DNA from 3 places in the Neobacillus sp. NPDC093182 genome. Region 1 is predicted to be linked to each of the others. Evidence: riboswitches for the same ligand, from Rfam matches in the RefSeq annotation. Region 1 holds a riboswitch; each other region holds the start of a gene.
The links. Region 1 has a riboswitch for cyclic di-AMP ahead of ACIQAA_RS25635 (amino acid permease). Riboswitches for the same ligand answer to the same signal wherever they lie in the genome.

Region 1 (7,616 bases):
TGCTTCATCTTCCCAGGAATCCCATAATCCTTTAACTACCTCAAGATACTCAGCAGCAATTCGGTATCTTTTTGCATGATCAGGATGTTCGTCAATTGTTTTACTAAAGTTTAAAGCCGATTTCTCTAATGGGGAGGTCACAACATTCCAGCCAGCCCGGCCTTGACTGATATGGTCAAGCGATGCAAATTGTCTTGCAACGTTAAAGGGTTCACTATATGAAGTAGACAGTGTTCCCACAAGTCCTATTTTTGAAGTAAGCGCTGCAAGTGCCGACAAAATCGTTAGTGGTTCGAAACGATTTAAAAAGTGTGGAATCGATTTCTCATTAATATACAAGCCATCGGCAATAAAAACTAAGTCGAATTTTCCTTCTTCGGCCTTTTGTGCCTGATTGGTATAGAACTCCAAACTCACGCTTGCATCCGCTTGAATATCAGGATGTCTCCAACCAGCAATATTTCCTCCCACCCCATGAATAATAGCACCAAATTTTAATTTTTTTTGAATAGACATTGAATATCCTCCTTTTAAATTCATTGGATAAGACCAACTAAACACACAGAATAACTAGGAATTATGTTATAAAAAAAACCTTTCATTTAATAAATTTTCTCTCACTACTTTAAAAATATTTGACTCGCAATATACGAATAATCTTGTCTATTGACTATTCCCCTATTTCCATTAGGATTACAAGGGCTCAACAGTTCAAATGATTGAAATCTTTCTGCTTCTTTTTCAATTGGTGTATGTAAAATAAATTCATCCACCTGATACGTCCGATGAAGTTTTTCTAAAATTTCGTTTACATAGTTCGGGGTTCCAGCAACAATGTCTGCTTTTTGTTCTGTAATTTCAAAGGGTTCGCCACTTTGCTTACCAAACACTTCCGCCTGCTCAATAGATTGTAATGTCACCGAGCGTCCGCTCTGAAGATGAACTTTTACTATTTTTCTGTCTCCTGCCAGTTGTTCAGCTTCGGATTGAGTTGGAGCAGCAATAACAGCCAATGAGATGATGAATCTTCCATTTGGAAAACCTTCGCGATACACCTTAGCCGCCTGTTCCAATACCTTATCATCACTATTAATAAATTTTGCAAATACAAATGATATCCCTTCATCTGCTGCAAGCTGAGCGCTATTAACACTTGCACCAAGTAAAAAAATTTCAGGTTTTTTTTGAGGAATCGGTGTTGCTTGAATTCCAGTAAGAGGGTGTTCCTCATCAACGGAATTTTCAATTAATTCATGTAAAAAAGATAGCCGCTCAGAAAAGTCCTTTCCATCATTAACGGTGCCATACTGGAGCGCCTTTGTTGATAATGGAAGACCACCTGGTGCTTTTCCAATCCCAAGATCTACTCTTCCTGGAGCTAGAGTGGATAAGACATGAAAGTTTTCAGCCACCTTATATGGGCTATAATGCTGAAGCATTACTCCCCCTGAACCTACTTGAATCTTATTCGTTCGAGCTAAAATATACGAAATTAATACCTCAGGAGAGGAACCTGCCAATTGATCTGTATGGTGATGCTCGGATACCCAAAAACGTGAGTACCCCCATTCTTCTGCTTTTTGAGCCAATCGAACGGTATTCTGTAAGGCATTAAAAGCAGTGCTCCCTGGAAAAATGGGACTTTGATCTAAAATACTTAGCTTATAGCTCATGTTATTTCTCCTCCACATTTTTATTCCGACCTAATTGATAAGAAAAGTATGTTTTGTATTAATTCTCATCCTATCACCGAAAACTACAATGTGGCAATACTTTACTTGATAGGAAAAAATTTGATGCTAATTAAAAAAATCTATCAATTGATCTCCAGACTATTTCATTTTCTTGGTTTCTTTAAGGGAATTACATTGCTTTGCCCATAATCAATCATAAATTCATTTAGCCTTTTTGAAAGACCGCCATGACCAAATCGGATAAATTTAGATTGTTCCTCTAACATCTCGTCTTTGACAAAATCCAAAAACGCCAAAATCTGAATTCTACGATAATGAACATTGACAATTCCATATTCGTATAACCATTGATCAATTGTATTATAAACACCTCTGTTAACCCGATACTGTCGATTGCACCAAGTAAAAAACTGTATATCTGGCAGATTTAGATATTTACTTGTTTCGAAGGAGTTTTCCTTTTTTGTTTCTACAAATAGCCTCACATCATTACTATTTTGTGTTGTCATTCTTATCATCCTCTCTTTTTATATCCAATAATTCACACTTGAATAGTGGGAATTAAAACTGTGCATTTCCCTCTTACACCAAGAAATCAATGCTTGTTAATTTATTGTGTTTAATCCTATCACCGAGAAGATTGTCATGGCAATACGATAGCTGATAGAAAAATGTAATCTTTACATTAAAAAATTAAATAAAAGACAGGTCCTTTTCCTTCTCAAATTCTTTAACAGACCGAAGAATATCATTCCAGAACTCGGGGTACATAAAACCATTATTCAAGTGTGTCGCAAAAATATGCTGGTTAATTTGAAGAATATGAGAAACATCTACTTCAATCAGGCTGCCTCTCTGAAGCTCATCTTTAATGCATAGGTATGGTAAAAACCCTATGCCATGTCCACTTAGAATAATAGATTTTGCTACTTCAAGATGGTCGACTAAAAATTCTATGCGAGGATTAACATTGGCCATTTCAAATAATTTATGAATCCGATTCCAGTCAAAAGCGCCGCATTCAAAAAATACCATGGGTTCACTAGCTAGCTGCTTAACAGTTAAATTCTCTTGAAATTGAAAGTCATGGCCAGGATAAACGACCAAACGGACAGAATTATTTAGAAGCTCATGCTTTTGTATTCCACGATGGGTAACATCCTTCATAAAGGCGATATCGACCTGCTTCTGAAGAAGTTTATCGAGCAATACATCGTTTGTCGCCGAATAAAATTTAAAACGTAATTGAGGATTTGCTTTCTTCAAGAAAGGAAGGGCAAAAGGAATAAAGTATTGAGAAGTAATAATATTAGCCCCAATGATAATTTCTTCAGGATTATCTTCCTTCTTCAATCGTTTCTTCCCTTGATCATAGGTACGAATAATTTGCTCTGCATATGGGATAAAAGCTTTTCCTTCCTCAGATAATGTCAAACTTCTTCCCTTACGCAAAAACAAATCAATGCCAAGATCACGTTCTAACGTTTTAATTCTCGCTGTAACGGTTGGCTGTGATAAATACAGTGCTTCAGCAGCTTTATGAATACCCTCCAGGTGGACTACATACATAAATGCTTCAAGATGATCAATATTCAATTCCCTCGACCCCTTTCCAGTTTTAATCAATAAAAAAGGCTCCTTTATGCGGAATGCGTAAAGGAGCCTTTGGATGTCCAATCGGCAAATTAACATTATTGATGAATTTTCTAAATTTTACTCCAATTAATCCAATAAGTAAAGTAAGAAAGGAACCACTTTTTAAATAAATTCCCATAAAATCCGTTTTAGATTAATTATATTTTTTGTCAAAGTCAAACTCTACATCCTCAAGTTTAACCATTTTCGTTTTCTTAATCAGTTTATAGCCAAAATATAAACTAAGGAAAAACGGAATGCCTAAGTATGCCGCTACTACACCGCCCCAATCTATCTGGTCGGCAAGAAAAGCTTGGAAATTTTGAGCTAATATAACGATAATTCCACAAGCGATGGCGAAGATTGGCCCAATTGGAAACCATTTTGCCTTATAGGGTAACATGTCTAGCGAATGCCCTTGAGCGATAAGGGCTTTTCGGAATCGATAATGACTGATGGAAATACCGAGCCAGAAGATAAATCCAGTTATACTGATCGCGTTCATTAACCAAATATAGACCATACCATCACCGAAAAATGAAGCCAAAAAGGCAAGCGCACCTATAGCACAGGTTAGAATAATACCTGCAACGGGAACTCCACGGTTGTTAAGTTGTCCAAAAATCTTCGGCGCTTGTCCCGTCTTCGCCATCGAATACAACATGCGTGTTGAAGCATATAGACTAGAATTACCAGCTGATAATAAAGCAGTTAAAATAACAGCATTCATGAGTGAAGCAGCAAAGGCAATCCCAGCCTTTTCAAAAATAAGGGTAAATGGACTTACCATCACATTATCATTTTGTAAATTCGGATTATTATAAGGAATAAGAAGCCCGATGACAGCAATCGCCAAAATATAAAAAATTAGGATTCTCCAGAAAACATTTTTAATCGCTTTTGGTACATTTTTTGCAGGATCCTTACTTTCACCTGCCGTAACCCCCACGATTTCGGTACCTTGGAAAGAAAAACCTGCTGCAATAAAAACAATAAAAACACTTAAAATACCGCCTGAAAAAGGAGCTTTATCCACTGTAAAGTTTTTAAACCCTACTGCTTCTCCTCCCATAATGCCGAAAATCATTAGCAAGCCAACAATAATAAATAGTACGATCGCTGATACCTTAATTAAGGATAGCCAATATTCCCCTTCCCCATAACCCTTAACAGATAAATAGTTTAATAGAAAAATAAGCGCCAAAAATGATGCACTCCATACCCAAGAAGGACTATCCGGAAACCAAAATTTCATGATCATGGTTGAGGCGGCTAATTCAGCAGCAATGGTCATCGCCCAGCTAAACCAGTAGGTCCATCCAATCGCAAAACCAAATGCTGGATCCACAAATTTCGTTCCATACGTGCTAAAGGAACCGCTTACGGGCATAAAAGCAGCCATTTCTCCTAAACTAGTCATGATAAAAAAGACCATTGCGCCCACTATTGCATATGCTAGCAATGCTCCCCCGGGGCCGGCTGTGCTGATGGCTGCGCCGCTGCTAAGGAACAGTCCAGTACCAATCGCTCCTCCGATTGAAATCATTGTTAAATGCCTGGATTTTAACTCGCGTTTTAATGTCTGTTCACTTTGTTGACCTACAGTTTGCTGGAATTTTTCAATTTCGCGCTCTGGTAACATTTACTTCAGCCCTTTCATTTTTTAATAGAAAACGGTTACAAACAGATGAATGCTTTTTCTTTTTAAAAAGTAATATCCCCCTCGTGGAAAATCTATTAAAGGAACAAAAAAGTGTCTACAAGTCATGGTAAATAGACTTGTAGACACTTCTTATAACGTGTCACAAGTTCCACCTTCCTTCTCATAAACGCTTACGAGGTTAGCTGTCGGATTCGGGCCTCCTGAGTAGCCCTACCTTAAAAAGGATTCACCCCTTGGATTGATTAAATCCATATGGTTCCCCCGTGCCTAAACGGTTTCAGCGATTTAGAAATTTGAAACTATTTTCATTATTATAATAGTTACTATCTTAAGAAAAGTAAAATGTTTTTTTGCAAAAATATAAAAATAACCTAAACTCCCCAAAAACACTGTAAATACTTCTAAAAATCAGAAAATTTTGTATAATATTTTATTTAACTACATCAAAATCATTATAGTAGATCACTTCACTGAGAAATTTACACCCTTTTATACTCTGGTAAGTAGCTCTTGCTTCCTCTTGATTATCGAACTCAAACATTTGAATACTCTTTTCCGAATATACGGTAATAACCCACATCAACATCCCTCACTTTAATTTTTTAAATGTTTAAACTGAACCTTCTGATTATTTCTGATAAATCAATTCAGTTTCTTATTTACCGATATTCACTATTGGCAACATAAAATAGTTTTATATCTTGTTCTTCTTTAATGCAATTATTGTGCCAACCAGATTTCCATAGAATATATACATTTACCTATTTCTATAAGTGGAATTACTGCAAAGTTTTTTTGCTCTATGCCAAATTATTTTGCATAATAATATAAAAACATCTTTCTTTTTGCCAATTTCGGGAAATATACAGGAAATCAGGGACAAATGGAGAATTATTGATTTTATATAAATCGTTAGGAGTCTTATAAAGATGGATAAAATCGCTATTATTTCAGACATTCACGGAAATATCCCTGCACTAGAATCGGTGCTTGAGGATATCGATGCTAGACACATTAAAAGAATTATTTGTTTAGGTGATTTAGTCGGTAAAGGACCACAATCAAGCATAGCAATACAAATGATCCAAAAGCATTGTGAAATGGTGGTTCGAGGCAATTGGGATGATTTCTTTCCTAAACCCCAAGAGTCTAACACAATCAAATGGCATCAAAACCAATTAACGGAAATACAAATGAATGATTTAGAAGAACTGCCGTTTTCAATAGAATTTATCATGAGCGGAAAACTAGTTAGAATGTTCCATGCTTCACCTCGGAGTGTGTATGAAAGAATCCAGCCCTGGGACTCTGTTGAACGTCGTTTAAGTATGTTCGAAAACACCGAACACACAGAAAATATAGCAGGTAAAAGAGAGCCTGATGTTGTTTGTTATGGAGATATTCATAATGCCTACCAGCAAAATATTAAAGGTAAGACATTGTGTAACGTGGGCAGTGTAGGAAATCCGCTTGATCTCACTCAAGCCTCCTATGCCATTCTTGAAGGAGAATATAACCAAAGAGAAAATGGAGTATTTTCAATACAGCTTGTTCGAGTTCCATACGATATCGAATCATCCATACAAATAGCGAAAGAGATGGAAATGCCTGAGCTTGAGGAATATATTCAAGAATTAACAACAGCAAAATATCGGGGATTAAAAAAGTGAGCAGAAAACAAGTACCTCTATCATGAGAGGTACTTGTTTTCTGTTTAACCTATTTCGTCGCTGGGGCAACAGAAACTTCCGGTGATGTTACCTTGTCATAAAAATCGACAAATTTATCACGATCGGCGCTGTCACGGTAAGCCATGGCGACACGTGGATGTTCATTTAGTACACCAGAAATCATATAAGGAATGATGTAACCCCACTCCCATTTTTGGCGCATTTCCAGCATGTGCTTTTCAATCATTTCTAATACAGGCTTCAGTTCATAGCTTGGCTTTTGGATGTAGCTTACAAGAAGTTCTGTGTTACAGTTACCTGCAGCACGGCCCATGCCATAAACAGATGAATCCAGGTATGTAACCCCGTTTTGCATTGCCGCTAATGTATTGGCGAATGCTAACTGCATGTTATTATGTGTATGAATTCCAAGATGTTTGTTAGGGATCAGCTCTTGGAATTTCTTTACTTGGTGCTCAATATCCGTTGGATCCAAGCTTCCGAAAGAATCAACGATATATACAACATCTACAGGACTTTCCCTCACCATATCAAAAGCTTTCGTAAGCTGCTTTTCAGGTACGCTCGATAAAGCCATAATATTAAGTGAAGTCTCATAACCCAAATCATGAAACATTTGTACAAGCTCTAACCCTTTATCTACTTCTCGGATATAGCATGCAACTCGAATCATATCTAAAACACTTTGTTCACGTGGTAAAATATCATTCGGATCTACACGGCCAATATCGACTAGAGCAGAAAACTTCGTGAATTTTTTCTCAGGGAAGATTTCTTTCAAGAAGTTATCGTCGAGAAATCTCCATGGATTTGGCTCAGTGGCATTCAGCAGTTTTGGGGAGTTCTTGTAACCAATCTCCATGTATTCAACACCAGCTGCACTTAAGCTATTGTACAAGTCTTGAACAAATTCAACACTGAAATCCCAATTAT
Region 2 (7,616 bases), on a different contig from region 1:
AAGTCCATTCGATACGATAGCAGGCCACCCAATCGGGAGGAAAAATAGTAGTATGCCAATGCATCTTCCCCTCCTCGCTTAATGTATGAACAACATTACACTTTTGTTCATACATATGCGAAGGTAGAAATGTCTGCAGACTGTTTGACTATCGAGATATCGAAAAATACTCATCATCGTTTCATTTGCTAATCCCTGCTTGTTTGTCGGCAGATACTTTTTCATTATATTTGTATGATTTTGGAGATACTCCATAAACCCGTTTAAATGTTTTTAAAAAATAACTTTTACTTTCAAATCCTAACTCATAAGCGATTTGTTCCACTGACTTAATCGACTGATCTAGTAATTCTAGGGCTTTTTCCATTTTAACTCTCGTCACATATTCAACAAAACCTTCTCCCGTTTCTTTCTTATACATCCTGCTGAAATAACTAGAATTTAGATGTAAATGGGCAGCTACCTCTGTCAACGAAATCTTTTCGCCAAGATGGGTTTGTACATAATTTTGTGCTTTTAATACATCTTCATTTCTAGTACTTCTTTCTAATAACTTGGTGACTTTTACGTGCTGATTGTGGTGATACCGTTCTTGGTCCAACTTATTTTTTAATCTTTCAAGTAATGCGATGATATTACTTTCTTCCATTGATTCTTTTAATATATAATCATAGGCTTCTAACTTGATAGCTTGTTGTGCAAAGGTAAACTCATCATGGCAAGAAAGTATGACATTATAAGAGTTGATGTTCGATTTTTTCAACTGCTCGATTAATTCAATTCCATTTAGTTTTGGCATGCCAATATCGGTTATCAAAACATCATAAGGGTTCTCTTGCATAAATGCTAAAGCTTCCTTACTATCTTGAAAGCTTGCGACTACTTGGAAGCCATAATCATGCCATGGAATATGTTTTTTTAAAAATTCAATCACGATTACATCATCATCTACCAATACAACTTCATACATCCTGCTCACCTCTTATCCACCGGAATTTGAAACGTTAAAGTCGTGCCTTCTCCTTCAATACTGTCTATCCTCACTTGGAATGCTTCTCCATAAATCAATTTCATTCGTTGGTAAACATTTTGTACCCCTATTCCGTTAAACGATTTACTACTTTTTACATTATCATGATTATTTGGGTGGAAAATTTTCTTTCGCAATCCTGCCAGTGTAAGCTTATCCATTCCTTTACCATTGTCGGTAATGATTAATTCCAGATACGTGTTCTTTTTTTCCTTTGCAATAATCTTAATGGTTTCTTTCCGATTATTACTCCCATGTATGATTGCGTTTTCAATAATGTTGTTATATCATTTTTCGTTAAATACTTTAGCTCCATTTGAGTCAGAAACTATTGTGAACCAGTAAATTCCTTCTCTAATTTTATTAATTTTAATCTGTATTCTGTTACCTTAAGGAAATAATCACGGAAGTCGTGTGCAATAAAACCCATATTAAATAATTGAATCGTAGTTTTCTTAACGGCATGTTGTAGTAATGCCATTGTATGCACACAAGTCTCTCTCATTTCTGGTAGAAGACAATTTTCTTTAATAATACTCAATTGATAAATACAATTACTTAAAGTGTCGATTTGTCTCTCTAATAAATTAACACGTTCGGAAATACCTGTTTGCACTTCGTTTTCTACTACTGACAAAATATCATAAAGAGTCTGTGTGGCGATTTTTAATGAGCTATTCAATTGGTCAAAGGTTTTAAAAAAATTATTAATTTTCATTTGTTTTTCTTTCCGTAATATCTGAAATATAAATAAAAATGAAACCGTTACAATAGCCAACAGTATTATATATACCAAATAAATGACCCCTTCAAAAAGAATTTATTTAATCAATTCACCACGCCACTTCCCCTGTTACTATACATATCATCTATTTTACCAATTAATCAATCTTTTCATTACCATTTAAATCACCAATATATCATTTGTCATACTAGGTTTTGAATTAATTTATCAAAATGAAGCTCATCTGCTATTATTCAATAAGGGAAATTCGGTAATAATGAACAGTGAATGAAATATTTGAGGTGGGAAGAGATGGTCCATCACTGGATTGCTAAATTTTTAAGAATGCACGTTGTGTTAAGAATATTGTTGTTAGCTTCATTAATTATGATCCTCTTTGGATACATCATTCATCTGATAGAACCGAACAATTTCCCAACGGTTTTTGAAGGTATTTGGTGGGCAGTTGTTACAGCTGCTACTATTGGATATGGGGACTATGCTCCAGAAACATTTGCAGGAAGAATAACAGGAATTATCCTCATGTTAGTAGGGATTGCAATCGTATCGTCCTATTTTGTTAGCTTAGCTGCTACAGCTGTAACCATGCAGGCAGCCTTTATCGAAGGCAAACTCAACTTTAAGGGGAATCAACATATGATCATAATAGGATGGAATGAACGGTCTAAAGAAATGATTGCCTCAATTTATAAAAAAGATCCATTAAGAAAAGTAGTCCTTATTGATGAAACACTGGATGAAATGCCTGTAGAGTACAAAAATATTCATTTTATAAAAGGACGTGCCAATCAAGATGACATTTTAAAAAAGGCAAACATTCATGGTGCTCAATGTGTTGTGATAACAGCCGACCAACATAAGAGCGAGTCGTTTGCAGATATGAATACGATTACTATGTTATTAGCGGTAAAGGGAATGAATCCAAAAATACGTTGCATTGCAGAAATCCTTACTTCTGCTCAAGTGGAAAATGCCAGGAGAGCAGGAGCAGATGAGATAATCCAATCCAATATTCTTGCAAGCTCACTCATCCTTAACAGTTTATCATCTCCGTCAACAATGGCCTCTATGATCGATTTAATAAGTCATTCAGATAACCAAGTACTCTTAACATCAGAACCTTTTAAAATTGAGATGGTGGGGAAATCCTTTAACGATGCATATATTCATTTCTTTAATAAGAATATCATGTTGGTTGGAATAAAAAGAGGGGAGAAATCACTTATTAACCCCTCACATGATTTTGTTATTAAAAAAGATGACCTTGCAATATTAATTACCGAATAGTAATGTGTTACTTCCTGGCGAATAATCCCTTCTCTTTAAAATAAAATTAAAGCATACTTTTTTTTGTACCCATAAAATGTACAAAAAGTATGCTTTCATTTTTACTTTTTTAAATGGAAAGGTACTGTTGTTATTATCACGTTACTCCGATGAAGCAAGAAAGTACGAATCAATAAGCTAGATTGATTATGGAGAATATTGTGCCAGCCTTTCTTAGGAATAAATTGTGGGATCACAACGGTAACCTTATAATTATTTTCACTTGCTTTATGTTCCACTGTATCGACAAATTTAGTTAAAGGCGTAATAATGCTTCTGTAATGAGAATGCAATGTCACCAGTCTTACATCAGGCTGCCACTTATTCCATTTTTCTTCAAACTTATGCTCGTCGTCCCTTTCGAATGCGACATAAACGGCAATAATTTGATCTGGTTTAAGCGATTTGGCATAGTTAATTGAATTTTCTACCACATGAGTAATTCCAGCCACTGGCACAATGATCACATTTCCATCAATCGGTACAGCAGGCTCACAAGTGGTAATCCTCAACTGATCACCAAGGGTATCATAATGTTTTTTAATTCGGTGGAAAACAAAAATAATTATAGGCAGAAAAACTAAGATTGACCAGACCTGATTAAATTTAGTTAAAAAGAACATTATTGTGACGATAAGGCTAATTAATGCACCAGTTGTATTAATAATAAATTTTGGGACCCATCCCTCTGGTTTTTCACGAAGCCATTTAACCATCATACCTGTTTGAGACAATGTGAATGGAATAAACACTCCAACTGCGTAAAGTGGAATAAGATGTTCAGTTTCTGCGTGAAAGGCAAGGATTAAAAGGATTGAAGCTGCCCCAAGGATAATAATGCCATTTGAATATCCTAATCGGTCCCCTCTAATAAGAAACATCCTTGGAATAAATTTATCTTTCGCAAGATTAACCGCCAATAATGGGAATGCAGAATATCCAGTGTTGGCAGCAAGGATTAATATTAAAGCAGTAGTTCCTTGGACAAAGTAATACATAAAATTCCGTCCAAAGATTTCCTCTGCAATTTGCGAAACAACGGTCACCTCTCCTCTTGGAGCAGTTCCGTAAAAGTAGGCTAAAGTTACAATTCCTGAAAACAAGATAGCAAGCAAGATTCCCATCAAGATTAAGGTTTTTGCAGCATTGTTAGGTGCAGGATCTTTGAAGTTAGGGATTGCATTAGATATAGCTTCAACTCCTGTTAAGGCAGAACTCCCCGAAGCAAATGCCCTTAAAAGAATAAACAAACTGATCCCTGCTACTTGTGTCCCGATAGGGGTGTGTAATTCAGGTGCAACTCCTCCTGTTACAATGTTAAAAAGACCGACACCAATTAATATGAACAATGCTAAAACAAATAAGTACACTGGGTAGGCTAATATAGAAGCAGACTCCGTTACTCCTCTTAAATTCAACAATGTGAGAAGAATAACAAATACAATGGCAATTTCAACATTATAGTCATGTAATTTAGGAAAAGCAGATGTGATAGCATCCGTACCTGCAGATACACTTACAGCAACAGTTAAAATATAATCTACCAAAAGAGAGCCACCAGCAATTAAACCTGGATTTACCCCTAAATTATTTTTCGAAACAACATAGGCACCTCCTCCATGAGGATAAGCAAATATGATTTGCCGATAGGACAGTATGAGAGCTGTTAAAAGAATTAACACACCCACTGCAATAGGAATGGAGTACCAAAATGCTGCTGTTCCTATTGTTACCAACACGATTAATATTTGTTCAGGACCATACGCTACTGATGATAGTGCATCGGAAGAAAGTATAGCCAGTGCTTTGGTTTTATTGATTTTTTGTTCCCCTAATTCATGTGATTTCAAGGGTCTTCCAATTAATAATCTTTTTATTGATGAAAACATCAAAATTCACCGCCAGGTTTTGAAATGAATAAGTTATGTAATATGTTGCCCAATAAACAATTTTTTTCAAAGTTGAAATAAAAAAAGTGTCTACAAGTCATAGTTAATAGACCTGTAGACACATCATTTTACTTGCATCACAAGCTCCACCTTCCTTCTCATTAACGCTTACGAGGTTAGCTGTCGGATTCGGACCTTTGAGTAGCCCTACCTAAAAAGGATTCACCCCTAGGATTGAGAAATTATCCAGGATAATGTTTCCCCCGTACCATATGGTTTCAGCGATTTAAGAACTTTGAAACTGTGATTATATTACTCCTGTATTTACCAAAAGTAAATAAATTTTTTTGAAAAAGATTAAAAAAACATGAATACAGAAAACGTAATTTTAAACGATTTGCCCAGTTCGAAGGAGGAATTAATATGTTAAAAGAAAATAAACCTTTATTATCTGATGAATTTTTAGATGAATTAGCTAATGAAATTAACCAGCTATATGGAAAACATATAAATGAACAAAATACAGAAGCAATAAATAACGATTAAGACTTCATGGACCGCATTGTTCTTGCGGTCTTTTTATATGCAGGCGAAAATTAAAAAGACACCCATTCGGTGGATGTCTTGATTACCTTTCATTTCACCTAATATTTGCAAACTCATTAATATTATCTCGATGTCCTAGTACAACTAATTTATCCCCTTCTTGAAGAATCTGATCAGGAGATGGGGAAATGATTATATTTTCATTATTAACAATCGCAATAGCAGTCAAATTATATTTTGCTCGCAAATCTAGATCTCGTAAATTTTTTCTTGTTATTCCTGAAGGAATCATTATTTCTTCAATATTATATTCTCTTGAAAGTTCTATATAATTCAACACGTTAGGTGAGAGGAGCTGGTGTGCAACCCGTTCTCCCATATCCCTTTCTGGATGTATTACCCAATCTGCTCCAACTTTTGTTAATACTTGTCCGTGACGTTTGTTAAGAGCTTTTGCAATTACTTTTTGTACCCCAATTTCTTTTAAGAGGAGAACCGTTAGGATACTAGCTTGCATGTCATCACCAATTGCTACGATTACATAATCAAAATTTCGAATTCCAACTGATTTAAGTGATTCCTCTTCAGTAGAATCAAGTACAACAGCGTGTGTAAGCGATAATTTGCTATCTTCTATACGTTCTTCATCTAAATCAATCCCCATGACTTCTTGCCCTGCTTCGAATAACTTTGATGCAATACTTGTTCCAAATCTACCTAGTCCAATAACAGCATAACTGAGCTTTGCCATAGTTTATTAGTCACCCCAAAAGAATCTTAATTATTGATTAAACCCTAGCCAATTAATATTTTTTCTTCTGCATATCTAACCTTTGCTTCTTTTCGAGTATTTAAAAGAGCGAAAGCCATTGTTAAAGGTCCAAGCCTACCAATAAACATCATAATCGTAATCAAAAATCTCCCTATAGGCGAAAGTTCTGGCGAAAAATTTGCAGACAAACCTACTGTGCCAAAGGCGGAAATCGTTTCAAATAATATTTTGCTCATATCAGCTTTCTCGGTAAAAGTTAATAAAAAGAAAATGAGGAAAATAAAAGTCATTGCCGTCACAACAATTGATAATGATTTATTTACCAATCCCCACGAGATTCTACGTTTAAAAATATTCACATCATCCCGGTTCGTTACTACTGTCCAAAAAGCTAAAATAATAATGGCAAAGGTCGTTACTTTAATTCCACCACCGGTAGATCCTGATGATGCACCAATAAACATTAGAGCCATCATGAAGACAAGGGAAGATAAGTTCAAAGCACCAATATCAATGGTATTAAAACCGGCAGTCCTTGTTACAACTCCTTGAAAGTAGGATGCCCATAGCTTATCCCCCAACTCCAACTTTCCAATAGTCGAAGGATTATCGTATTCTGAGACCAAAATGATTAAAGGTCCTATAATGTTAAGTATTAGTGTCATAAGCAATACGACTTTAGAATGAAGGGATAATTTGCGTAAGGATTTTTTATGAAAAAGATCGAGAATTACTGTAAAACCTATACCCCCAGTGATGAAAAGAAGGGTAACCATTATATTAACTGTCGGATCACCTACCCATTTGCTTAGGTTGTCAGGTTCAAGTCCGAACCCAGCATTATTAAAGGCTGAAATAGAGTGGAATATACCATAGTAAATTGCTTTCTCCAAGGGCATTTCAAATGACCAACGAATGGCTAGAGTAGTAGCACCAATTAGTTCTACAATAAAAGTAATGAGGATAATCCTCTTTACAAGGGTCACTACTCCAGCAAGTGAAAATACATTTAATGAATCTTGCAATAATAAACGTTCCTTCAGACCAATCTTTTTACCTAAGATAATAAACATGAATATACCTGTGGTCATAAAACCCCAACCACCGATCTGAATCAAACAAAGAAGAACAATTTCACCAAATAAGGTAAAGGTTGTTCCAGTATCCACAACTGCCAAACCTGTAACACAGACAGCAGAAGTTGCTTCAAATAAAGCATCAATGAAGCTAAGTCCACGTCCTTTTTCATATGTAGATATTGGTAGCATGAAAAGAAGGGTCCCCAACAGTATTAGACTACCAAAACCT
Region 3 (7,616 bases), on a different contig from region 1:
AGCGTTACTTTTTGGATTACTTGAAGTGTTTTTCTTAATGAAACATAAAGAGACAGTTCAAGCCGTAACTTCTACAAAAAAGTCGTCGATGGATTGGTCGATTTTTAAAGATCATGGGTACAAATGGTTCCTGATTGCGGCACTCTGTTTTAATTTCACCTGGCAGATGTCCTGGGGTATTTTCAATATTTATCATGTCAGAATCGCAGAAGCGACCATCCTTTGGATTAGTATCTTTTCGGTGGCATGTCAATTGGTCCAAATCTTTACTTTCCCTCTATGGAAAAAATGGGCAGAGGCAAAATCTAATACGCTTATGCTCGTATGGGCTGCGCTGGGAATGGCGCTTGTTCCATTTCTAACTGTTTTGTCTACCAATCTATTCTATTTAACTTGTGTCCAGGCACTTTCTGGATTTTTCATTTCTGGGGTTGTGCTCTTATTGTTCAACCTTTTGCTGGAGCAATCACCAGAAGAAACGAGAACATATTGTATCACTACTTATAATGTACTCCTTTCCTTTGTTGCCTTTATTGCTCCTCAAATTGGTATCTTGCTTCTAGAAGGACTAGGCATACAAACAGCTATGGAGTTGAATTCCATTATGAGAATAGGAAGTGCCTTTGTATTTCTTCTCATGTATTCGCGTACCAGGAAATTCACAAAAACTATGTTAGTAAAAAACTAGCATTTTGAAACAACAACTTCAACCTAACCATAAACCTGGGTGACTCACTGAATCTACTAGCACTCATCGGCGGTATCTACCTAATTAGAACCTTAACCAAAAAACGCAAACAAATTGGTAAACAAGAAAAAATGTAATGGACTAGTTTCCATTACATTTTTTTTGCCTTTTGGTGCCTGTCACCATTTATGCATTTATTCATAGTTTTACTGCATATCTGTTTCGTTCTTTAAAGTAAACCCATTCTTTGAAGCCTATTTGTTTGAGGCGGGCTTGGACGATTTCGAATTCGTCGCCGACTCGCTCTGGGTCGTGGGCGTCTGAGCCGAAGGTGACTTTTACTCCGTGATGGAGTGCCATTTCTAAAATGTCATCGGCTGGGTACCAGCCCCCCACGTATTTGGTTTTTCCTGAGGTGTTAATTTCAATAGCGACATCGCATTCCGCTATGACCTTTAGTGTGTGTTCGACTGCAGCTGTTTGAATGTTTGAAAAGTCAGGATAGAAGCCTTTCATCGCATCAATATGACCAAGAATTTGATACATGCCGCTGCGCGCAGATTGTTCAATTAATGAATAATAGGATTCTTTGGTCGTTATTTGGTCTTTAGAACTCATCCCTTCCCAGCGGTCCTTTTTAAAAATGCTCACCCCATCTACGTGATGAACAGATCCAATAATATAATCAAATGGATAGCGGTCAAAGTACAGACGATAGTTTTCTACATATTCAGGAAAGAAATCAGCCTCAATTCCTAATAGTACTTCAATTTTCCCAGAATACTCTTGTTTTAACTTCAAGACCTCCTCTACATATTCAGGAAATTGGCTTGCTGCCATGGTTATGTGAGGAAACGGATGGTCTTCTTTACTTGAAAAATAAGGGGTATGGTCAGAAATCCCGATAATATTTAACCCCTTTTTTATACCGGCTTCGATATATTCTCGAATGCCTCCCCTTGCATGCCCACACCGATCATGATGTGTATGTAAATCAAATTTCAACATTTTTTATCACCTCTCCATATTTTCCCATACTATGGTACTTCCAATCAAACCGCAGCACAAAAAAGTGTTCCCTAATAATTAATATTATTTGTTTATTTCCATTTTACTCCACTTCTTGTCCAATCCAAAAGACAAGCTGTTTCATATATATAAGTAATATTGTGAATGAGAGGTGTTTTATGGAAAGTTGTAACTGTCGTGCAAAAGTATCGGCAACCGCCGTACCCGTCGAAACCTTAATCAATCGGTTCCCTTCTAGCGGCATAATTACGGTATCTGCACGAATATGTGATGTTGATTGTACAGCCAATAACTGTTTTATTTCCATTCTTTATGGTGACGATATTAATCAAAACAATAGCTTTGTTTTTAAATCCGCAGCACCCGGTTTGCCAACATATGAATCCGTATCCGGCGGCGGTACCGGTATGATATTAACAGCCGAAGGACAAGCCTCTGGAGTCAACTTTCATGACAATGCCGTTCTATCAAACATACATTTTCTGCATGAAACAATCATTGGTACTGCGATCTGTTCGATCACTTTAACCGCGAATGGTCTAACCTTTGAGGTTCCCGGATGTATCTTCACGAATCCTGAAAACGAAAATTGAGCAGCTCCCAAAATGGAGTCTGCTCTTTTAATTATTTTTTTAGATGGTATGGAACTGTGGTAATAATTACGTTTCGTTTATATAACAGGTATGCTTTTATTAATAAGCTGGATTGGTTGTGCAGAATATTGTGCCAGCCCTTTTTCGGTATGAACTGTGGAATGATGACAGTTACCCTGTAGTTTGCTTCACTTGCTTTGTGCTGCACCGTATCAACAAATTTAGTTAAAGGTTGAATGATACTCCGGTAATGTGAGTGAAGGGTTACGAGTCTAATATCAGGCTGCCACTTATTCCATTTTTCTTCAAATTTCTTTTCATCGTCCCTTTCAAAGGAAACATAGACTGCGAGTACTTGATCCGCACCTAAGGATTTTGCATAATTAAGTGAGTTTTCTACCACTTGCGTAATACCAGCTACAGGAACAATAATCACATTCCCCTCTATTGGCACTGCAGGTTCGTCACAATTTAATCTGAGCTGCTCTCCCACTGCTTCATAATGCTTTCTAATTCGGTAAAAGACAAACACAATCACTGGTAAGAACACTAAGACAGGCCATACCTGTGCAAACTTAGTTAAAAAGAACATAATCGTTACGACAAAGCAGATAACAGCACCCATCGTATTAATGATAAGCTTAGACATCCAGCCCTGTGGCTTTTCACGAAGCCATTTTAACATCATCCCCGTTTGGGATAAGGTAAACGGAATAAAGACCCCAACCGCATAAAGTGGAATTAAGTGCTCCGTTTGTCCTTTGAAAAAGATAATTAGCAAGATCGAAGCTAAACCTAATGTAATAATTCCATTAGAATACCCTAATCGGTCACCTCTAATCTTAAACATTCTTGGAATAAACTTATCATTTGCAAGATTGACTGCCAGCAGTGGAAAAGCTGTATATCCTGTATTTGCAGCAAGAATTAAGATTAATGCGGTTGTGCCTTGTATAAAGAAATACATAAAGTTTCGTCCAAATGTTTGCTCCGCAATTTGGGAAACGACTGTAACCTTTTCATTCGGAGTAATCCCATAGTAATAGGCTAACAATACAATTCCCGAAAATAATATCGCCAGTAATCCTCCCATTGCAGCCAAAGTTTTAGCAGCGTTATTTGGAGCTGGATCTTTAAAGTTCGGAATCGCATTCGATATCGCCTCAACTCCAGTAAGAGCTGAACTGCCTGAAGCAAATGCCCTTAAGAGCAAAAATAAAGATATCCCTGCAATAGGAGTTCCAACTGGTGTATGCAATTCTGCTGGAACCTGCCCCGTTAGAATATTAAATATTCCCACGCCAATTAAAATAAATAAAGCGAGCACGAATAAATATACAGGATATGCTAAAATAGAAGCAGACTCCGTTACACCTCTTAAGTTTAAAGTAGTGATCAAGATGACAAAAATAATCGCAATACCCACATTATGGTCATGAAATGCAGGAAAGGCTGATGTTATGGCATCTGTTCCGGCTGACACACTAACTGCCACCGTTAAAATATAGTCAACAAGGAGTGAACCTCCCGATATCAGCCCATAATTCACACCCAAATTTTCCTTTGAAACTACATAGGCTCCTCCGCCATGCGGGTAGGCAAAAATTATTTGTCGATAGGATAAAATTAAGGCAACTAATAAAACTAATACACCGATTGCAATCGGAATGGAGTACCAAAAGGCCGCAGCACTAATGGTTACGAGCACTATCAGTATTTGTTCCGGTCCGTAAGCTACCGACGATAATGCGTCTGACGAAAGAATTGCCAGCGCTTTTGTTTTATTGAGCTTTTGTTCCCCTAATTCTGTTGACTTTAAAGGTCTGCCAATTAATAATCTTTTGACCGAAGAAACCATTGTCTGCACCACCGAATTTTCTATAAAGTTATTAGTTGTTAATTCACCCTAAAAAAGCACAAAAAAATGCCTGCAAGTCAAAGTTAAATAGACCTGCAGACATTAATAAACTTGTCTCACAAGCTCCACCTTCCTTCTCATTAACGCTTACGAGGTTAGCTGTCGGATTCGGGCCTTGAGTAGCCCTACCTTTTAAAGGATTCACCCCTTGGATATACTATCCATTGAATGGGTCCCCCGCACCAATTCTGGTCTCAGCGATTTAGAAATATGAAACTGTGATTATCATACTCCTGTGTTTCTTAAATGTAAATGAAAATTTTATAAAAAAATAAAGATTGGAGAATTATATATGTCTAAAAAGAAAAAGCCGCTTTTATCAGATGAATTTTTAGATGAATTAGCTAATGAAATCAATGAGCTATACGGTCACCCTGTTGAAGAAAACGAAGATAAAAACAATCATAAACAAGACGAATAAGCCTCCAAACATATTTCAAGATAACAATGGTACACTTGTCCAATTTGTAAGAATCCCCCCCATTTTTAAGACACTCTTCGTTATTGTACATATAATAACTTATCCAATATTATGGTTGGGGGGAATTAAAATGGAAAATGTTATTCTGCTATCAAGAAACACCTCTAACAGAGGGATTTTAACGTTACATCCCAAGTTAGCAGAATCAATGGGAATTACTCAAATTACGGCTAGAAAAATCAGATTTGGAGCAAACACCTATCAATCTATTGTTGACATCTCTGATGAACTGCCACTAAATGGGGCAAGCCTATCTGAAGATATTTTGGACATGCTGAATATACCACAGCATTGCAGCCTTGAAATCAAGCAGAATGGCAACGAACTACAAATTGGACCCTTTATCGGTTTACTTGCAGGTTATTATCAAAGCTCGATTAAGAAATATCTCGATCATCTTCGTGATTATGTGTTACTTTATCGTGAAATTAAGGGTGCCATCCTAGTCTTTTCTCTTGACCATGTTGATAAAGTTAACCATCAAGTTAAAGGCTATCTTTATAATCCTCGGACAAAACAATGGGAAGAAGGAACTTACCCATATCCAGCCTCTATTTTTGTGATGACATCTTCCGTAAGCACTGCATGGATTCAACATTTCAAATCGATTATCGGCAATGTGGTTTTTAATGATTTCTTTCTTAATCGATGGAGTATTCATAAGAAATTGGCAGGTTCCATCGGGGTAAAATGTTATCTTCCCGATACAAATCTTTATGGATCACCACAAGATCTATACTACTTTTTAAAGAAATTTCCTAATTTAACGGTGAAGCCTCTAAACAGCGCCAACCGACAGACATATAGAATATTACTAAAAGATTCAAACTCTCTCGTTATAACGAATTTAGCAAATATGGAATCAAAGAATTATAGATTTAATAATCGGGACCAAGCCTATTCTATCTTTAGTAAATATTTTAAAGAGGGAGAAAACATCATCCAAGAATCCATTGATGTAACAGGATATCGAACCATCACTATAAGGTTTATTACGGTTAAAAATCACTCAGGTGAATGGCAGGTAATGGGTTCGTTTACGAGAGGAGACCAATCGGTAAAAAATGATGGCAGATTACTGCCATTGGTGAAATTTGAAAAAGAAATCGTAAAAGATTTCTTGCAGCAAAGTGATTTGCATGCTTCTTTAACCTATGAGGAACTGCACCATATTGCCATTGATTGTGTAAAAGAAATTGAAGGTATGGACGTACATTTTGCAAACGCAGCTGTTGATATTACGGTAGGAGAATTAGGTGATATTTGGCTTACAGAAATTGACCATTGCAACCCATCACACGATATTGCGTTAGTAGCAGGATATCCGGGGCTTTACTATGAGATTCTAAAAACCAATATGCTTTATGCTAAAAAGCTAACAGGTTTTTAATATATCGAAAGAGCTAACTAAACATTAGCTCTTTTTTGCTGTTTCGATAATTTCCTTTAATTCATTCGTAAAACCCTTAACAGCTTTATTTCCTAACACCGTTACTGGAACGCCTAGATAGCCGTACTTTTCCACTTCTTGTTGATAATCCGCGTTAATTGATATATCTCTAACTTCAAAAGGAATGCCTTCCTCAGTAAGTACTTTTTTGACCATCGTACACTCGATACAGTCGTTTGTTGTATAGACAATAACTCCTTTATCCATTGGTTCCTCTCCTTCCAACCGTTACTGCTGTTCATTAAAAAAAATATGTTCTGCCGTTATTTTATCACTTAAGCTGATTACCCCAAAGGAAAATAACTTTTGTCTTCTTTTGTCGGTCGGTGAACCGGGGTTAAAAATTAATAGATTCCCTTCATACCTCTTGACAGGAATATGAGAATGTCCAAAAATTATACTGTCTACTTTCTCCCCTTCAAATGCTGCAATGGCACGTTTTTCAGTTGTTTTTCCTTTCCCGTGTCCATGTGTAACGCCAAATCTAAAACCGCCCGCTTCCACAATCTTTTTTGATGGTAATAATCCGATTATTTCCTCCTCATCCACGTTCCCATAAACACCCTCAACGCTTGCATACGACAGCAGCTCATGATAGATATCAATTGTTTGCCAGTCTCCCGCATGTATGATGAGTTCGACATCCTTTAATTCTTCTAATAACCTAGGAGGCAATCCTTTTTTTCTTTTTGGAAGATGTGTATCCGAAATTACGACAATTTTCATACCTATTCCTCTCTATTTTCGAAAAACACTCTATGCTTCTTGGTGGTATCGATGAAAATCAATTTTTCCCGCCTTTTATTACGACAACAACAATTGACACCATAGCTCAAGAAATGTCTGTTCTTGCGCTTTCCCAAGAAATAGAAAAAATTTCCCGAATTTTGAAATAATTCAATCAGATTCTCCTTTTAACCGAGCCAATTAACTACAGAACAGAAATCACATAATAAATACTATTAAGGAAAAAATAATGGAGCAATTTAAAAGGAGGCATTATGATGGACAATTGGTTATTTAGAATACTAAATCAATTCACAGGGCGCTATCATTTTCTTGATATTTTTATGATCATAATCTCAAAGAAACTTCGCTATCTATTTGCGATTATTTTGATCATCTTGTGGTTTCGAAATAACTTTCATAAAAGAATCGCTATTTTAGCAGGAATTTCAGCAATTACTGCATTCCTGTTCACCAGTATGATTAAATTTGTTTATTTTAAGCCTCGTCCATTTTTGAAAAAAAGAGTAAATCTATTAGCGCCGGTACCATCAAAAAAGAATTCTACATTCCCAAGCAAACACACGGCATTAGCCTTTGCTGCAGCCATTTCCGTACTTTTTTACAAGCACACATTAGGTCTTATACTGTCCATCTTAGCTTTCCTAACAGGGCTATCACGTATTTGGATGGGACAGCATTATCCTTCCGATATTATAGGCAGTGCTTTA

Region 2: another riboswitch for cyclic di-AMP. It lies ahead of ACIQAA_RS27080 (APC family permease); the one in region 1 lies ahead of ACIQAA_RS25635 (amino acid permease).
Region 3: another riboswitch for cyclic di-AMP. It lies ahead of ACIQAA_RS31295 (APC family permease); the one in region 1 lies ahead of ACIQAA_RS25635 (amino acid permease).

Annotation. Positions count from the first base shown of each region.
Region 1 covers NZ_JBIVOI010000017.1:20,710-28,325, forward strand. The annotation lists gene ACIQAA_RS25615 (LLM class flavin-dependent oxidoreductase) at 1-516, opposite strand, end outside; gene ACIQAA_RS25620 (LLM class flavin-dependent oxidoreductase) at 621-1,673, opposite strand; gene ACIQAA_RS25625 (hypothetical protein) at 1,838-2,203, opposite strand; gene ACIQAA_RS25630 (LysR family transcriptional regulator) at 2,388-3,290, opposite strand; gene ACIQAA_RS25635 (amino acid permease) at 3,484-4,971, opposite strand; cyclic di-AMP (ydaO/yuaA leader) riboswitch at 5,145-5,285, opposite strand; gene ACIQAA_RS25640 (metallophosphoesterase family protein) at 5,922-6,662, shown strand; gene ACIQAA_RS25645 (aldolase catalytic domain-containing protein) at 6,712-7,616, opposite strand, start outside.
Region 2 covers NZ_JBIVOI010000019.1:62,151-69,766, forward strand. The annotation lists gene ACIQAA_RS27060 (response regulator transcription factor) at 182-970, opposite strand; gene ACIQAA_RS27065 (sensor histidine kinase) at 976-1,308, opposite strand; gene ACIQAA_RS27070 (hypothetical protein) at 1,359-1,826, opposite strand; gene ACIQAA_RS27075 (potassium channel family protein) at 2,067-3,062, shown strand; gene ACIQAA_RS27080 (APC family permease) at 3,164-4,990, opposite strand; cyclic di-AMP (ydaO/yuaA leader) riboswitch at 5,141-5,284, opposite strand; gene ACIQAA_RS27085 (bacitracin ABC transporter ATP-binding protein) at 5,414-5,536, shown strand; gene ACIQAA_RS27090 (potassium channel family protein) at 5,631-6,287, opposite strand; gene ACIQAA_RS27095 (TrkH family potassium uptake protein) at 6,332-7,616, opposite strand, start outside.
Region 3 covers NZ_JBIVOI010000029.1:1,071-8,686, reverse strand. The annotation lists gene ACIQAA_RS31310 (MFS transporter) at 1-688, shown strand, start outside; gene ACIQAA_RS31305 (histidinol-phosphatase) at 887-1,693, opposite strand; gene ACIQAA_RS31300 (hypothetical protein) at 1,876-2,310, shown strand; gene ACIQAA_RS31295 (APC family permease) at 2,342-4,168, opposite strand; cyclic di-AMP (ydaO/yuaA leader) riboswitch at 4,298-4,438, opposite strand; gene ACIQAA_RS31290 (bacitracin ABC transporter ATP-binding protein) at 4,521-4,649, shown strand; gene ACIQAA_RS31285 (YheC/YheD family protein) at 4,780-6,099, shown strand; gene ACIQAA_RS31280 (glutaredoxin family protein) at 6,124-6,366, opposite strand; gene ACIQAA_RS31275 (metallophosphoesterase family protein) at 6,388-6,885, opposite strand; gene ACIQAA_RS31270 (phosphatase PAP2 family protein) at 7,164-7,616, shown strand, end outside.